2 regions of the Mesorhizobium sp. M7A.F.Ca.US.005.03.1.1 genome follow, and region 2 is predicted to be linked to the other one. Evidence: riboswitches for the same ligand, from Rfam matches in the RefSeq annotation. Region 2 holds a riboswitch; the other holds the start of a gene.
What was found. A riboswitch is a leader RNA that binds a small molecule or an ion and turns the genes downstream of it on or off. The one in region 2 is predicted to bind cobalamin.
Positions count from the first base shown of each region.

Region 1 (7,499 bases), on a different contig from region 2:
GGCGCGGTTCTACGCGCTGGGCGCCGTCCTCGCGCTGGCCGGTGCCGCGCTCGGTGCCTTCCTTTGCGCTGTCGCGCTCTTCCTGCTTTGGCCGGCGCTGGCGCTGGCCATCGTCGCCTTCGCCTATGCTGGCGCAGGCGAAAAGGTGTTCCAGAAATCCGCCGATGGCACCATGACGCTTGCAAGCCGTGTCCTGCTCTTGCCTTATCGCCTCGGCGCCAGGGCAAACATATGGGCCTGGACGCGCAATCTTGCCCCCCAGGTGGCGATTGCCGAAGGTGTCTTTCTCGGGCGCTTTCCCACGGCAAGCGAGGCCAACAGCTTCGGCACGGTCATCGACCTCGCCGCCGAACTCGAAAAGCCGGCGACAACCGATTGCCGCTGGATCAGCTTTCCGATGATCGACCTGTTGCCGCCGCCACTGGCGATACGGCAACAGGCAGCCGGCGCGCTGGAGAATGCACGCCGCGACGGCACCGTCCTGGTGTGCTGCGCGCTCGGCTTCCAGCGCAGCGCCGGCGTCGTCGCCGAATGGCTGGTGGCGACCGGCAGGGCCGGGACGCCAGCGCTCGCCCGCGAGATGCTCGCGGCCGCCGGCCGGCCGATTCATCTTGCAGAGGCTACGGGGCGGGCGGCGTCATGACAGGCAATACCTATCAGGACCGCACCGACCGCTTCGCCGGCATGCTGATGCGACAGGCCGCGTGGCCGGCCGCAATCGTGCTGGCCGCAAATGTCCTTGCGCCTCTAGCCGCATCGGCGCGCGGTGCCTTCGAGACCTTGCCCGCGGCCATCGCTTTGTCGATCGCCGCCGCGAGCGCGGTTGCGGTGCTGGCGCTGTCGGCATTGCTGGCATTCGACGCGCTGCTGTTCCGACTGATGGCGAGCCATGACGACGAAGCTTCCGGCGGTGCCGCGGTGGATGACATGTTGGCGCGCATGCGCCTGAAACCGGCTCCGTTCGCGACACGCTTGCTCGATGACCGCATGGCCGGCACAAGCCGCTTGCTGTTCAAGCAGCGCGCTGCCCTGGCTCTGTTCGCCGCAGCGCTTCTGGCGGCAGGGTTTTGGGCGCCGCGATGAACAAGCTTTCGCTCAAGACCTTCACCTTGCTGCAGACGGTAACCTCCGTCGGCCTGTCGGCTCTGGCCCGGATGGTGACCGGGGTGCGGCCGATCTGGAACGGCAGCCTGCCCTCCGAGCGGCAGCGCATCTATTTCGCCAATCACACCAGCCATGGCGACTTCATCCTTTTGTCGGCCTGTCTCAGCGAAAGGGAGCGCGCGATCACCCATGCTGTTGCCGCAGGCGAATATTGGGGGAAGTCGCGGCTGCGCCGCTTCATCGCGCAGGACATGTTGTCGTCCGTGCTCATCAACCGGCAATGGACGAGACCTGAGGAAAACCCCATCGAGATCATGCTGTCGGTTCTCGACCAAGGGCACTCGCTTATCCTGTTTCCCGAGGGCACCCGCAACATGACAGACGAGCCGCTGCTGGCGTTCCGCTCCGGGCTCTACAATCTGTCGACGGCGCGGCCTGAGGTCGAGCTGATCCCGTGCTGGATCGAGAACATGTCGCGCGTGCTGCCCAAGGGCCAGTTCCTGCCGGTGCCGCTGCTGTGCCGCGTCGTTTTCGGCGCGCCTGTCGCGGTTGGCCCGGGCGAAGAACGCCGCGCCTTTCTCGAGCGCGCCCACGCCGCGCTTCTGGCGCTCAACCCGCGTCCCGAGCGAGACGATTGATGCGCCACGAGATCTCCATCCTGATCATCGGCCTGCTGGCGGTTTTGACCACCGCCAGCATCGTCGCCACCATCCTTTCGGCGCGAGCGCCGAAGCCGCTGAGCTCGACGCTTGTCAATCTCACGCAGCGCATCAACGCCTGGTGGGTGATGGTGGCGCTGATGACGGTCGCCTTCTTCTTCGGCCGTTACGGGATGACCATCCTGTTTGCGCTGATTTCCTTCGCCGCGCTGCGCGAATTCGTGACGCTGACGCATACGCGCCGCAGCGACCATTGGGTGCTGCTCGGCATGTTCGGCATCATCATCCCGTTTCAGTACTGGCTGGTGTGGACCGCCTGGTATGGGCTCTTCGTCATCTTCATTCCGGTCTACTGCTTCCTCTTGATGCCGGCCATCACGGCGCTGCATGGCGACACCGAACGCTTCCTCGAGCGGATCGCCGCGCAGCAATGGGCGGTGATGATCTCGGTCTATTGCGTCAGCCACGTCCCCGCCCTGCTGACACTCGACGTGCCAGGCTTCGAAGGCCGCACCTTGCTGCTGATCGCCTTCCTGATCATCGTCGTGCAAGGCAGCGACGTGCTGCAGTACATCTTCGGCAAGCTGTTTGGTAAACACCGGTTTTCGCCGAACGTCTCGCCGTCGAAAACCTGGGAAGGGCTGATCGGCGGATTGGTGTCGGCGAGCCTGCTCGGCGCGCTGTTGTCGTTCGTGACGCCCTTCTCGCCGCTGCAGGCGGCAGCCGTGGCCTTCGTCGCCTGCTCGATGGGATTCCTAGGCGGGCTGGTCGCCTCGGCCATCAAGCGCGACCAGGGCGTCAAGGACTGGGGCCATCTCATCGAAGGCCATGGCGGCATGATGGACCGCACCGACAGCCTGGTCTTCGCCGCCCCGGTGTTCTTCCACATCGTGCGCTATTTCTGGACCGTGTGATCCGGCGACCGGTTGCCAAACGCGCTCAAAGCCGGTTGCGGATCAGCATGGTGACGACGAAGAACGCACCGACCGAGCTGGTGATGATGCCGATCGGCAGTTCCTGCGGCGGCAGCAGCGTTCGGGCCAGAAGATCGCTGGCCAGCAAAAGCACCGCGCCGAAGACGGCGCAGCTGGCAACCAGGCGCAGATGCAAGGGGCCTGCCAGCGGCCGCGACAGATGCGGGATCATCAGCCCGACGAAGCCGATGACCCCGGCGACAGAGACCAGGATCGCCGTCGAGAAGGCGGCGACGAGAAACGTCATTCGGCGCATGCGCGCCACTGGCACGCCAAGGCTTTCGGCGGCGTTTTCGCCGGCCAGGAAGGCATCGAGCCGGCGGTGGTTCCACAGCGCGTAAGCCAGAATGGTGCCCGCACCCAGCGCGCCCAACCAGATATTGTCCCAGCGCGCCAGGCCAAGGCCGCCCATCGTCCAGAACAACACGGAGTGGGCGGCGCGCTGGTCGCCGGCAAAGACCAGGTAGTTGGTCAAGGCGGTGAACATGAAGGACACGGCAAGGCCGGCGAGGATCAGCCGCTCCGGCCCTTGGCCCCTCACCCGCGCGACCAGCAGCAGGACGACGCCGGCGGCCAATATGCCGCCGGTGAAGGCCGCGACCGGCAACGTCCAGATGCCAAAGCTGTCGCCGAAGACGGTGATGACGGAAACAGCACCGGCGGCGGCGCCCGACGACAGGCCGAACAGGAACGGATCGGCGAGATCGTTGCGGGTCACTGTCTGCAGCAGCGCGCCGACGACGCCGAGGCCCGCGCCGACGCAGATGGCCAGGATCGTGCGCGGCAGCCGCAGATCGACGACGATCTTGCCGACCGGCCCGGACACGTCGTGCCCGCCTAAGCCGATTGCGCGGCCAAGCGCTGCTACAACGTCGGCCAGCGGGATCAGCGTCGAGCCATAGGCGATCGACAGCAGAGCGAGAGCGGCGATCGCCGCCGCTCCCGCCAGCATGGCCAACGCAAATGCCGGATGGCGCAAGCTCAAAATGCTTCCGGGTGCATGGCCTTGGCGATCTTGTCGATCGCTTCGATGTTGGCGGGTCCAGGCGTCAGCTCGGCGTAGCGGAGGGCAACGAAGCGCTCGTTCTTGACCGCGTCGGTCTCCTTCATGGCCGGATGCGCCTTCAGGAAGTCGAGCAGCTTCCTGTAGCCGCCACCGTCCTGGTAATCGAGCAGGATGAGGAATTGCGGATTGCGCGACGCCACCGTTTCCCAATCCGTGTTGCCCCAGCTGGTGTCCATGTCAGCCATGATGTTGTCGCCGCCGGCGGCAGTGATCATGGCGCTGGGGATGGCGAACTTGCCTGCGGTGAACGGCTTGTCCTCGCCGGAATCGTAGAGGAACACCCGCGTGCCCTTGGCGCTGCCGACCTTGGCGGTGATGTCGGCGAGCTGCGCCTTCCAGCCAGAGACAAGCTTTTCCGCCTCTGTCTCCTTGCCGAAGATCTTGCCCAGCTTTTCGACGTCGCCGTAGAGCAGGTCCATCGAGGCGGCGGGGCGCCTCTTGTCGAGATGGACGCAGCTTTCCGCCAGAACCAGCGTCTTGATGCCGTGCGGGGCAAGCGTGTCGGGCGTCACCTCGCCACCCGGCTTCATGCCGTAGTACCAGCCGGCGAAGAAGAAATCCGGCTCCACGGCCACGAGGTTTTCGAGCGTCGGATATTTCGGCGCCAGCTCCGGGATCGAACCCTGCTCTGCCTTGAATTCGGGACCGACCTTGTACCATCCGGTGATGCCGGTCAGGCCGACGATTGACGGCTGCAATTTCAGCGCGAAAGCCATCTCGGCCATGTTCAGATCATGGATGACAGCGCGCTTCGGCGGCGCGTCGAAGGTCAGCGGCTTGCCGCAGCTGTCGACGGTTACCGGGAAGGCGAAGGCGGTCGAGGTCAGCAGCGAGACGGCAAGCGAAAAAGCGAGGCGTTTCACGGGTATGCTCCTTGTGGGTGGGATCGGGTCGACTATGGAACGGCTTCAATCACGACGGCGGCGCGGCACGGTTCGGAACCTCGAACACCGTCAACTCTCGATCCTCGGTCGGATGGCGCAGGCGCAGCACATCGATGCCGAAAATCTCGCGGATCAGCTGTTGGGCCAGCGCTTCGCGCGGTGCGGCGAGCGCTTGCAGGCGGGCATGATTCATCACCGCAACCCTGGTGGCGAAGGGTGCTACCAGCGCCAGATCGTGCAGCACCGCGATCACCGTCATCTCGAAGCCTGCCACGAGGTCGAGCAGTTCGCCGCGGGCGCGCGGGTCCAGATGGTTGGTCGGTTCGTCGAGGAACAGGATTTTGGGCTGCTGGGCGATGGCGCGCGCCAGTTGGGCGCGCTGGCGCTCGCCGCCCGACAGCGAGCCGACGGTGCGGCCAAGCAGCGGCAGCAGGCCGGTCCGGCGCAGCGCCTCGACGGCGATATCGCGTTCCTCGCGCCTGCGCCGCAGCCCGGCGTGCGGGACCCGGCCAAGCTCGACATAATCGATCACCGCCAGCCGCGGATCGGGCTGGTCGGTCTGGCCGACAACGGCGATATGCAACGCCCGCTCGGCGGCCGAAATCCTGTCCAGCCCGCGTCCGCCAAGCTTCACCTCGCCGGAACTTGGCCGCAGCATGCCCGACAGCATGCGCAGCAGCGTCGTCTTGCCGGCGCCGTTGGGACCGATGATGGCAAGGCGATCGCCAGCGGCCACCGAGAAGCTGACCGCCTGGACCAGATTCCGCCCATTCGCCATGGCACAGAGGTCATGGGCTTCGAGAAGCACTGCGCTCATCGGCTGCTGCCCGCCGGATTGCGGGGACGGCAAAGCGTGCGCATGGTGATGCGATGATCGATGGAGCCGTCCAACTTTCCGTCACTTTCCAAAACTGGCGACGGAAGGAAGCTGGCGAACCGGCCGACAAGACCGGGACTCGCGTTTCCTCCCGGCACACCCCGTCCGGTCAACTCAGTGATGGCAGGTCTCCTGGCTCGCGGGTCGTTGCGCCATCCTGCCTTCCCAGCCTTGCCGGCCAGTGGCATTCACGGATTTTGCTCGCCGCTTACAGTTGCGGGGGCAGCCACGGCCTCGACCTGAACAGGCCTCACCGTGTTCCCTTTTCACCCCTCGCCTTTCGGCTCGGGGACCATCACCACTTCAGCGTAGATTTCCACCAAACGCTTCGCAATGGATTTCTCGGACGAAGTGGTGGGCCAGCTAAGGGAAACAGGCATTGCACGCTCACTTTATGTAATAACATAATATTTTATGTAATAACATAACATTCTTAGGAGATGACGCGGCCCGCTGTCAAGCGAAAGCCCATGGGATCGGCGCAGATTGCACGGGATGCGCAATTTCGATCAAACTGGCCGCGCCAGGAAACGCCAAGATGATCCGGCCAATGCGAAAAGGAGCCCCATGAACCCGACCGAGAAAGCGCTGTGGTTCGTCGAGAGCCATCTGCCGGAGGCGATCTCGCTTGACGATGTCGCGCAAAGCAGCGGCGTGTCGCGTTTTCATGTGACGCGCGCCTTCGGCGCCGCAACCGGCCGCTCGGTGATGGGTTACATGCGCTCACGCCGGCTGACCGAGGCGGCGCGCAAGCTGGCCGGCGGAGCGCCCGACATCCTCGCCGTCGCGCTCGACGCCGGCTACAACTCGCATGAGGCGTTCACCCGTGCCTTCCGCGATCAGTTCGGCACCACGCCGGAACTGGTACGCGCGCAAGGCTCGACCAACAACCTCGACCTCGTGGAGCCGATCCTGATGGACCAGTCCTTCCTCACCAATCTCGAACCACCGCGCTTCGAGACCAGCCGGCCGTTCCTGATCGCCGGCCTCGGCGAACGCTACAGCTGTGAAACCAGCGCCGGGATTCCGATGCAGTGGCAGCGTTTTGCACCCTATATCGGCAACATCCCAGGCGAGATCTCAGGCGTTTTCTACGGCGTCTGCCTTAACGGCGACGACGCGGGCAATTTCGACTATGTCGTCGGCGTCGAAGTGTCCGGCTTTGCGGATCTGCCGAAGGACTTCTATCGGGTGCGGGTGCCGGCGCAGAAATATGCGGTGTTCTCGCACCGCGAGCACATCTCATCCATCCGCCGGACGATCAACACGATCTGGAACAGTTGGCTGCCCGACTCCGGTCACGAAATCGCGGATGCACCGGAATTCGAGCGCTATGGACCGGAGTTCGATGCCCACAGCGGCAATGGCGGGCTGGAGATCTGGGTACCGGTGAAGGCGTAGCTCGATCACGCCATCGGCAGCGCCGGCCAGCGATCGATGACCTTTCCGCCGGAAAACACGTCGATCGACCCGAATTGCTGCAGCACGGCCTCGCTCTGCGTCGGCCTTAGAAACGCGTAGTCGCCTGGCCTTGCGGTCGCATCGGCGGGCAAGCCCATGAATTGCTGGTTGGAGGACAGGCCGAGCAGGCCGTTCGTCTTCATGCCTTGGGGGAAGACCGGCTCGGCCATCCACTTGCCGCCATAGAGATAGCAGCCCTTGCGCGGAAACCGGCCGAGCGCCTGCAGCAGGCGGGTAACGGCCGGCGGGCCAGGCAGCATCGGCTCGACCACTTTCAGGATCGGCGTAGCGATGAAAGCCGCCGGCTGGAAGCCGTCGAGGCCTGGCGTATCGAAGTCGCTGGGCAGCACGAAGGCCGAGCCCATCGACACTTCATTGGCCGCGCCGCCACGATGAAGCAGCGCGGTCTTGCTGCCGCCGATGTTGAGGATGCGGCGCTGGTCGGCACCGAGACAGGCGACGAACGCCGCAGCC
Region 1 covers NZ_RZRO01000038.1:6,214-13,712, reverse strand. Annotated here, with positions in the region: gene EN990_RS17210 (phosphatase PAP2/dual specificity phosphatase family protein) at 1-643, shown strand, start outside; gene EN990_RS17205 (hypothetical protein) at 640-1,083, shown strand; gene EN990_RS17200 (lysophospholipid acyltransferase family protein) at 1,080-1,742, shown strand; gene EN990_RS17195 (phosphatidate cytidylyltransferase) at 1,742-2,677, shown strand; gene EN990_RS17190 (iron ABC transporter permease) at 2,703-3,689, opposite strand; gene EN990_RS17185 (ABC transporter substrate-binding protein) at 3,719-4,666, opposite strand; gene EN990_RS17180 (ABC transporter ATP-binding protein) at 4,716-5,504, opposite strand; cobalamin riboswitch at 5,669-5,876, opposite strand; gene EN990_RS17175 (AraC family transcriptional regulator) at 6,132-6,965, shown strand; gene EN990_RS17170 (alanine racemase) at 6,971-7,499, opposite strand, start outside.
Region 1: linked by a shared signal. The riboswitch ahead of EN990_RS17180 (ABC transporter ATP-binding protein) and the one ahead of EN990_RS29595 (DUF1636 family protein) in region 2 are both predicted to bind cobalamin.

Region 2 (7,499 bases):
GGCAGACATCCATCAGCGCTTCCGAACCGCGCAGCATGCAGGGCGTGGTGCCGCAGACCTGGATGTGCGCACGCGTGCCGACCGGATTCAACTGGTACTGCGTGTAGAAGGTCGCGACTTCCAGCCCGCGGATGCGCGGCATGCCGAGCATGTCGGAGATCGTCTCGATCGCCGCCTTCGTCACCCAACCTTCCTGCTCCTGTGCTATCATCAGAAGCGGGATGATGGCCGACTGTTCACGGCCCTTCGGGTACTTCTTGATCCATTGCTTCGCAGCCGCGGCATTCGCCCGGTTGAAGGCGAAGGATGCTGGCTGGACGCTGGCTTCTGCGAGACGGCGGACTGACATTTAGCGATCGACCTCACCAAACACGATGTCGAGGGAGCCGAGAACGGCGGTGACGTCGGCCAGCATGTGGCCGCGGCAGAGGAAATCCATCGCCTGCAGATGCGCGAAACCCGGCGCGCGCAGCTTGCAGCGGTAGGGCTTGTTGGAGCCGTCGGAAACCAGATAGACGCCGAATTCGCCCTTCGGCGCCTCGACAGCGGCGTAAACCTCGCCGGCCGGCACGCGATAACCCTCGGTGTAGAGCTTGAAGTGATGGATCAGCGCTTCCATCGAGCGCTTCATTGCCTGGCGCTTGGGCGGCACCACCTTGCCATCGAGGTTCGACACCGGGCCGGTGCTCTCCTTGCCGAGCAAAAGGTCGACGCACTGGCGCATAATCTTCGCCGACTGGCGCATTTCTTCCATGCGCACGAGGTAGCGGTCGAAGCAGTCGCCGTTCTTGCCGATCGGAATATCGAAATCCATCTCCGAATAGCATTCATAGGGTTGCGACTTGCGCAGATCCCAGGCTGCACCCGAGCCACGCACCATCACGCCCGAAAAACCCCAGGCCCAGGCATCCGCCAGCGAGACGATGCCGATATCGACATTGCGCTGCTTGAAGATGCGGTTGCCGGTCAGCAGCCGGTCGAGGTCGTCGATCGACTTCAGGAACGGGTCGATCCACTTGCCGATGTCCTCGACCAGTTGACGCGGCAGGTCCTGATGGACGCCGCCGGGCCGAAAATAAGCGGCATGCATGCGCGAACCGGAGGCGCGCTCATAGAACACCATCAGCTTTTCGCGTTCGACGAAGCCCCACAGCGGCGGCGTCAGCGCACCGACGTCCATCGCCTGCGTCGTCACATTGAGGATGTGCGACATGATGCGGCCGATCTCGCTGTAGAGAACGCGGATCACCTGGCCACGCTTCGGCACCTCGATGCCGAGCAGACGCTCGGCGGCCAGCGCAAAGGCATGTTCCTGGTTCATCGGCGCGCAATAGTCGAGCCGGTCGAGATAGGGCACCGCCTGCAGATAGGTTTTGGCTTCGATCAGCTTTTCGGTACCGCGATGCAGCAGTCCGATATGCGGATCGACGCGGTCGACGACTTCGCCGTCCAGCTCCAGCACAAGGCGCAAAACGCCGTGCGCCGCGGGGTGTTGCGGGCCGAAATTGATGTTGAAGTTGCGGACGGAGGTTTCAGCCATTTACTGCTTTGCCTTCTCGTCACCCGGCAGCACGTAATCCGTACCTTCCCACGGGGACAGAAAATCGAAATTGCGGAATTCCTGCTTGAGCTCGACCGGCTCATAGATAACGCGCTTGGCCTCGTCGTCGTAGCGCACCTCGACGAAGCCGGTCAGCGGGAAATCCTTGCGCAAGGGATGGCCTTCGAAGCCATAGTCGGTCAGCAGGCGGCGCAGGTCGGGATGGCCGGAGAACAAAACGCCGTAGAGATCGTAGGTCTCGCGTTCGAACCAGTCGGCGCCGGGATAGACGCCGGTGATCGACGGCACCATGGTTTCCTCGTCGGCCTGCACCTTGACGCGGATGCGCACATTCTGCTTCGGCGACAACAGGTGATAGACGACGTCGAAACGCTTGGCCCGCGACGGATAGTCGGCGCCGCAGACATCGATGATCGAGATGAACTGGCAGCGCGCGTCGTCGCGCAGGAAGGTCATCACCTCGACCAGATCGCGCGGCTCGACATGGATGGTGAGTTCGCCATAGGCGATATCAGCCTCGTTCACGCGGCCGATCAGCTTCTCGCCGAGATAGGTCGACAGTTCGCTCAGGGATGCGGTCATGGATTTACCGTTCGATCGTGCCGGTGCGGCGGATCTTCTTCTGCAAGAGAAGAATGCCGTAGAGCAGCGCTTCGGCGCTCGGCGGGCAGCCGGGCACATAGATGTCGACCGGCACGATGCGGTCGCAGCCGCGCACCACCGAATAGGAATAGTGGTAATAGCCGCCGCCATTGGCGCAGGAGCCCATCGAGATGACGTAGCGCGGCTCCGGCATCTGGTCGTAGACCTTGCGCAGCGCCGGCGCCATCTTGTTGGTCAGCGTGCCGGCGACGATCATGATGTCGGACTGGCGCGGAGACGCACGCGGCGCGACGCCGAACCGCTCCGAATCATAGCGCGGCATCGAGGTGTGGATCATCTCGACCGCGCAGCAGGCGAGGCCGAACGTCATGAACATCAGCGACCCGCTGCGCGCCCAGGTGATGAGCGCCTCGGTCGAAGTGACCAGAAAGCCCTTGTCGGCCAACTCGTTGTTGATCTCGAGGAAGAAGGGATCGTCCTCCCCCACCGGCCTGCCGGTGTTGGGATCGATGATGCCCTTGGGCTTCGGCGCGACGAGGGTGCCTGAACTGTCGTTCAATCCCATTCCAGCGCTCCTTTTTTCCATTCATAGGCAAAGCCGATGGTCAGCACCGCCAAAAAAACCATCATCGACCAGAAACCGAGCATGCCGATCTTCGAAAACGACACCGCCCACGGAAACAGGAAGGCTACTTCCAGGTCGAAGATGATGAACAGGATCGACACCAGGTAGAAACGGATGTCGAACTTCATGCGGGCGTCGTCGAACGAGTTGAAACCGCACTCGTAGGCGGAAAGCTTTTCGGGATCGGGATTGCGGTAGGCCACCAGGAAGGGCGCGGCCAGCAGCGCCAGGCCGACAACCAGCGCCACGCCTATGAACAGGACGATGGGCAGGTATGAGCTCAAGAGTGCGTTCATGCTCGGCTTTCCGTTGGCGCCAATCCACGTTGATTACAGCACCGGACCCTAATGCGGAAGCGTGACAGTTTAACCGCTGAACCGTTTTAAGGGCCTATGCTGCAACGCGGCGAGGGTTAGCGCAGCACTTCCAGCGAAGCAAGTCAAACCTTGTTCAAAACATCGACCTGGACGGCATATCGCGGCAAACTGGTCCGATCCGCTCCTGTTTGATTTCCTTCGCTTTTTACTCCACTTTTCTCTCCTGACATGGATGCCGCCAAAACCCTGCTAGCATGGGTTGGAATCAGCCATTCGACCCTCGGTCAAAACACGTCAAAGTGATACCTGCATGAAGGAAAAGATCTCGCTCCCGATGGCCCGGCGCATCGCCCTTGCCGCCCAAGGGTTCCTCGATCCTCGCCCGACCGGCACGCCCGACCGACGGCATTTTGCCCGCACGCTCTCCCGCACCGGCCTGTTGCAGATCGATTCCGTCAGCGCGGTGGTGCGCGCTCATTATATGCCGCTCTATTCGCGCCTTGGCCCCTACCCGTTCTCGCTGCTCGACAACGCGGCCGTGACGCGCAAGCGCATGGTTTTCGAATATTGGGCGCACGAGGCCTCCTTCCTGCCGGTCGAGACATACCCGCTGATGCGCTGGCGCATGCAGCGCGCCGAGCGGGGCGAGGAAATGTATCTGGGTCTCGCCAAATGGGGCCGCGAGCACGCCGCCTACATCGAAGAGATCTACCGCGAGGTCGCCGAGCGCGGCCCGATCGCCGCTTCCGCGCTGGAGGGCCAGAAAGGTTCGGGCGGCTGGTGGGGCTGGAGCCATGCCAAACACGCCTTCGAATGGCTGTTCTGGGCCGGCCGCATCACCACGGCGCACCGCCGCGGTTTCGAGCGCTTCTATGACCTGCCCGAGCGCGTGCTGCCGCAGGCGATCCTCGACCTGCCGGTGCCGACGCCTGAGGACGCGCACCGCGAATTGCTGCGCATTTCCGCCCGCGCCCACGGCGTGGCGACTTCAGGCGATTTGCGCGATTATTTCCGCCTGTCGCCGGCCGATATGAAAGGCCGGCTGGAGGAACTGGTTGAAACGGGCGAGTTGCTGCCGGTGCGCGTCGAAGGCTGGGACAAGCCCGCCTATCTTCATAAAGACGCGCGTCTGCCGCGCAAGATCGAGGCCCGCGCCCTGCTGGCGCCGTTCGATCCTGTCGTCTTCGAACGCTCGCGCACAGAGCGGCTGTTCGACTTCCACTACCGCATTGAGATCTACACGCCGGCCGACAAGCGGCAATACGGCTATTATGTCCTGCCGTTCCTGCTCGGCGACAGGATCGTGGCACGCGTCGACCTCAAGGCCGATCGCCCGGCCAGCATACTGCGCGTCCATGCAGCCTATGCGGAGCCCGGTGCGCCGCCTGAAACCGCTGCGGAGCTGTTCGAGGAATTGAAGCAGATGCAGGGTTGGCTCGGGCTCGAACGCATCGAAGTGACGCCTGCCGGGGATTTGGGGCCGGCGCTGGCCGACATAGCGGTGTCGTAAGCTCGCGTTGACACCGCCGCCCGCAAAAGCCTAAATCCGGTTCCAGATGGTCCCTTGCCCGCAACGGCAAGGGCTAAGAGGGAATGCGGTGCGGGGCAAAATCCCAAATCCGCGGCTGTCCCCGCAACTGTAAGCGAAGAGCCAAGGCCGAAAACCACTGGGAATTCCCGGGAAGGCGGCTACCCAAGGCGATGACTCGCGAGCCAGGAGACCTGCCGTCTGCGACTGTAGAATCCGATCGCCCGGCGGGTTTCCGGGCAAGGAGCCCGATCTTTGGACCACGACAGCAGTTTTTCGGCTGGCACAGCGGATATTTCGTCCGGCCATGATGATGCCTTGGCCGGCGTCACCATCATCGTCTGCGGCTCCTGCCGCAATGAGACCGGCTCCGACGCTCATCCCCGCGCCGGCGAGTTGCTGACGGACGACACGCGCCGCGCCGCCGCTGGCGACGATATCCGCATCCGCAGCGTCGAATGCCTTGGCAATTGCAAGCGGCGCCTCAGCGCCGCGATCCTGCGCGACGGCTGCTGGAGCTATGTCTTCGGCGACCTGACCGCGACCAGCGGCGCCGACCTCGTGACAGGCGCAAAGCTCTTCGCCACCTCGAAAGATGGCCTGATCCCGTGGCGTGGCCGCCCCGATAGCCTCAAGCGCGGCCTCGTGGCCCGCATTCCACCCATCGACATGCTGAAGGATTGACCATGACCACTTCCGTATCCCGCGTTCCCTGCACCGTCGTCACCGGCTTCCTCGGCGCCGGCAAGACGACGCTGGTCCGCCATCTCCTGGAAAACGCCGGCGGCAAGCGCATCGCCATCATCGTCAACGAATTCGGCGACATCGGCATCGATGGCGAGATCCTCAAGGGATGCGGTATCGACACCTGCCCCGAGGAAAACATCGTAGAACTGGCCAATGGCTGTATCTGCTGCACTGTCGCCGATGATTTCGTCCCGGCGCTCGACCAAATCCTGTCGCTGACGCCGAAGGTCGACCATATCCTGATCGAAACCTCGGGCCTGGCACTGCCCAAGCCGCTGGTCCAGGCCTTTCAGTGGCCGAGCGTGAAAAGCCGGGTGACCGTCGATGGCGTCATCGCCGTGGTCGACGGACCGGCATTGGCCGAAGGCCGCGTCGCCAACGACATGGAGGCCCTCCAGGCGCAGCGCGCCGGGGACGAGACGCTCGACCACGACGATCCGGTGGAAGAACTGTTCGAGGACCAGATCGCCTGCGCCGACCTGATCATCCTGTCGAAGAGCGACCTGATGGACGCCGCCGGCACCGCCCGCGCCAATGCCATCATTGGCGAACACTCCGCCCGCGCAGTGAAGATCGTGCCGACCTCGCATGGCAAGGTCGATCCCTCCGTGCTGCTCGGGCTCGGTCTCGCCGTCGAGGACGACATCGAGAACCGCAAATCCCATCATGACGGCGCCTTCGACCACGAGCATGACGACTTCGACACCTTCATTGTCGACATAGCCTCGGTCGCCAATCCCGATGAACTGGCAAAACGCGTCGCCACGGTCGCAGAAGAAGAGAACGTGCTGCGTGTAAAAGGCTTCGTCGAGGTCGGCGGCAAGCCGATGCGGCTGTTGCTGCAGGCCGTCGGGCCGCGCGTCAATCATTACTATGACCGCGCCTGGACCGCGCAGGACGACCGCCGCTCGCGCCTCGTCGTCATCGGCCTGAAAGGGCTGAACCGCCCGGCGATCGAGCGTATACTCGCCGGCTGATTTCGGACACGGATTGCGATGCACATCCTAACCACGACATCCGCCTCGCTCGACGACCTCGCCGAGCCGGTCGATCTGCGGCAGACGCCGGCGGATATCGTGGCGCTGTCCTTCACCGACAGCGACCTCGCCGGACTGGCGGCGGCGTGGAGGACCGATGCCGACCGCCTGCCCTCGATGCGGCTGGCCGCACTGCGCGACCTGCGCCATCCCATGTCCGTCGACCTCTGGGTCGACAGCGTCGCCCGCCATGCCAAGATCATCCTCGTGCGCATCCTCGGCGGCTACGACTGGTGGCGCTACGGCTGCGACCAGCTTGCCTCGACCGCCCGCGAACGCGGCATAAAACTGGCGCTGCTGCCCGGCGAATGCCGCGACGAGGATCTGCGCCTGATCGAAGCCTCGACGCTGCCGCGCGAGGAGTTGGACGGCCTGCTCGACTATTTCCGCGAGGGCGGCCCGGCGAATATGAGCGCACTGGTGCGGAAATTGGCGCGGCTGGCGGGGTCGGATGCGGAAGTTATCGGCCCGGTGGTGGTGCCGAAAGCTGGTTTTTACGTGCCTGGATGTGGAGTTGTGGAGAAGCCGGACTTATCGAATGCTGGCGCTTACAACGTCAACGCTCCTATCATCCCCATCCTGTTCTATCGCTCGATGCTGCTGGCCGCCGATGTCGCGCCCATCGATGCGCTTGTTGAAGCGCTGCGGCAGCGCGGCATCGACCCAGTCCCGATCTTCGTCTCCAGCCTCAAGGACCCGGCATCCCTGGCATTCGTGCAAACAGCACTGACGGCGCTGAAGCCCGCCGCCATCATCACCGCGACCGCTTTCGCCTCAGGCGCCGAACCCGGCATCGAAACGCTGTTCGACCGCGCCGGCGTGCCTGTCTTCCAGGTCATCGTCGCCACCACCCGCCGCGACATCTGGCAAAACAACCAGCGTGGCCTGGCACCCGCCGACCTCGCCATGCATGTCGTGCTGCCCGAACTCGACGGCCGCGTCCTCGCCGGCGCCATTTCCTTCAAGGGCGAGACCGAGACCGATCCCGCGCTTGGCCACCGCGCCTTCGCCAACCGGCCGGAACCGGATCGCGTGGCGCAGGTCGCTGACCGCGTCGCGGCCTTCATCAAGTTGCAGGAGA
Region 2 covers NZ_RZRO01000106.1:216-7,714, reverse strand. Annotated here, with positions in the region: gene EN990_RS29625 (NADH-quinone oxidoreductase subunit E) at 1-349, opposite strand, end outside; gene EN990_RS29620 (NADH-quinone oxidoreductase subunit D) at 350-1,540, opposite strand; gene EN990_RS29615 (NADH-quinone oxidoreductase subunit C) at 1,541-2,143, opposite strand; gene EN990_RS29610 (NADH-quinone oxidoreductase subunit B) at 2,148-2,729, opposite strand; gene EN990_RS29605 (NADH-quinone oxidoreductase subunit A) at 2,720-3,085, opposite strand; gene EN990_RS29600 (winged helix-turn-helix domain-containing protein) at 3,417-4,616, shown strand; cobalamin riboswitch at 4,647-4,851, shown strand; gene EN990_RS29595 (DUF1636 family protein) at 4,890-5,318, shown strand; gene cobW (cobalamin biosynthesis protein CobW) at 5,321-6,358, shown strand; partial or broken gene EN990_RS29585 (cobaltochelatase subunit CobN) at 6,377-7,499, shown strand, end outside.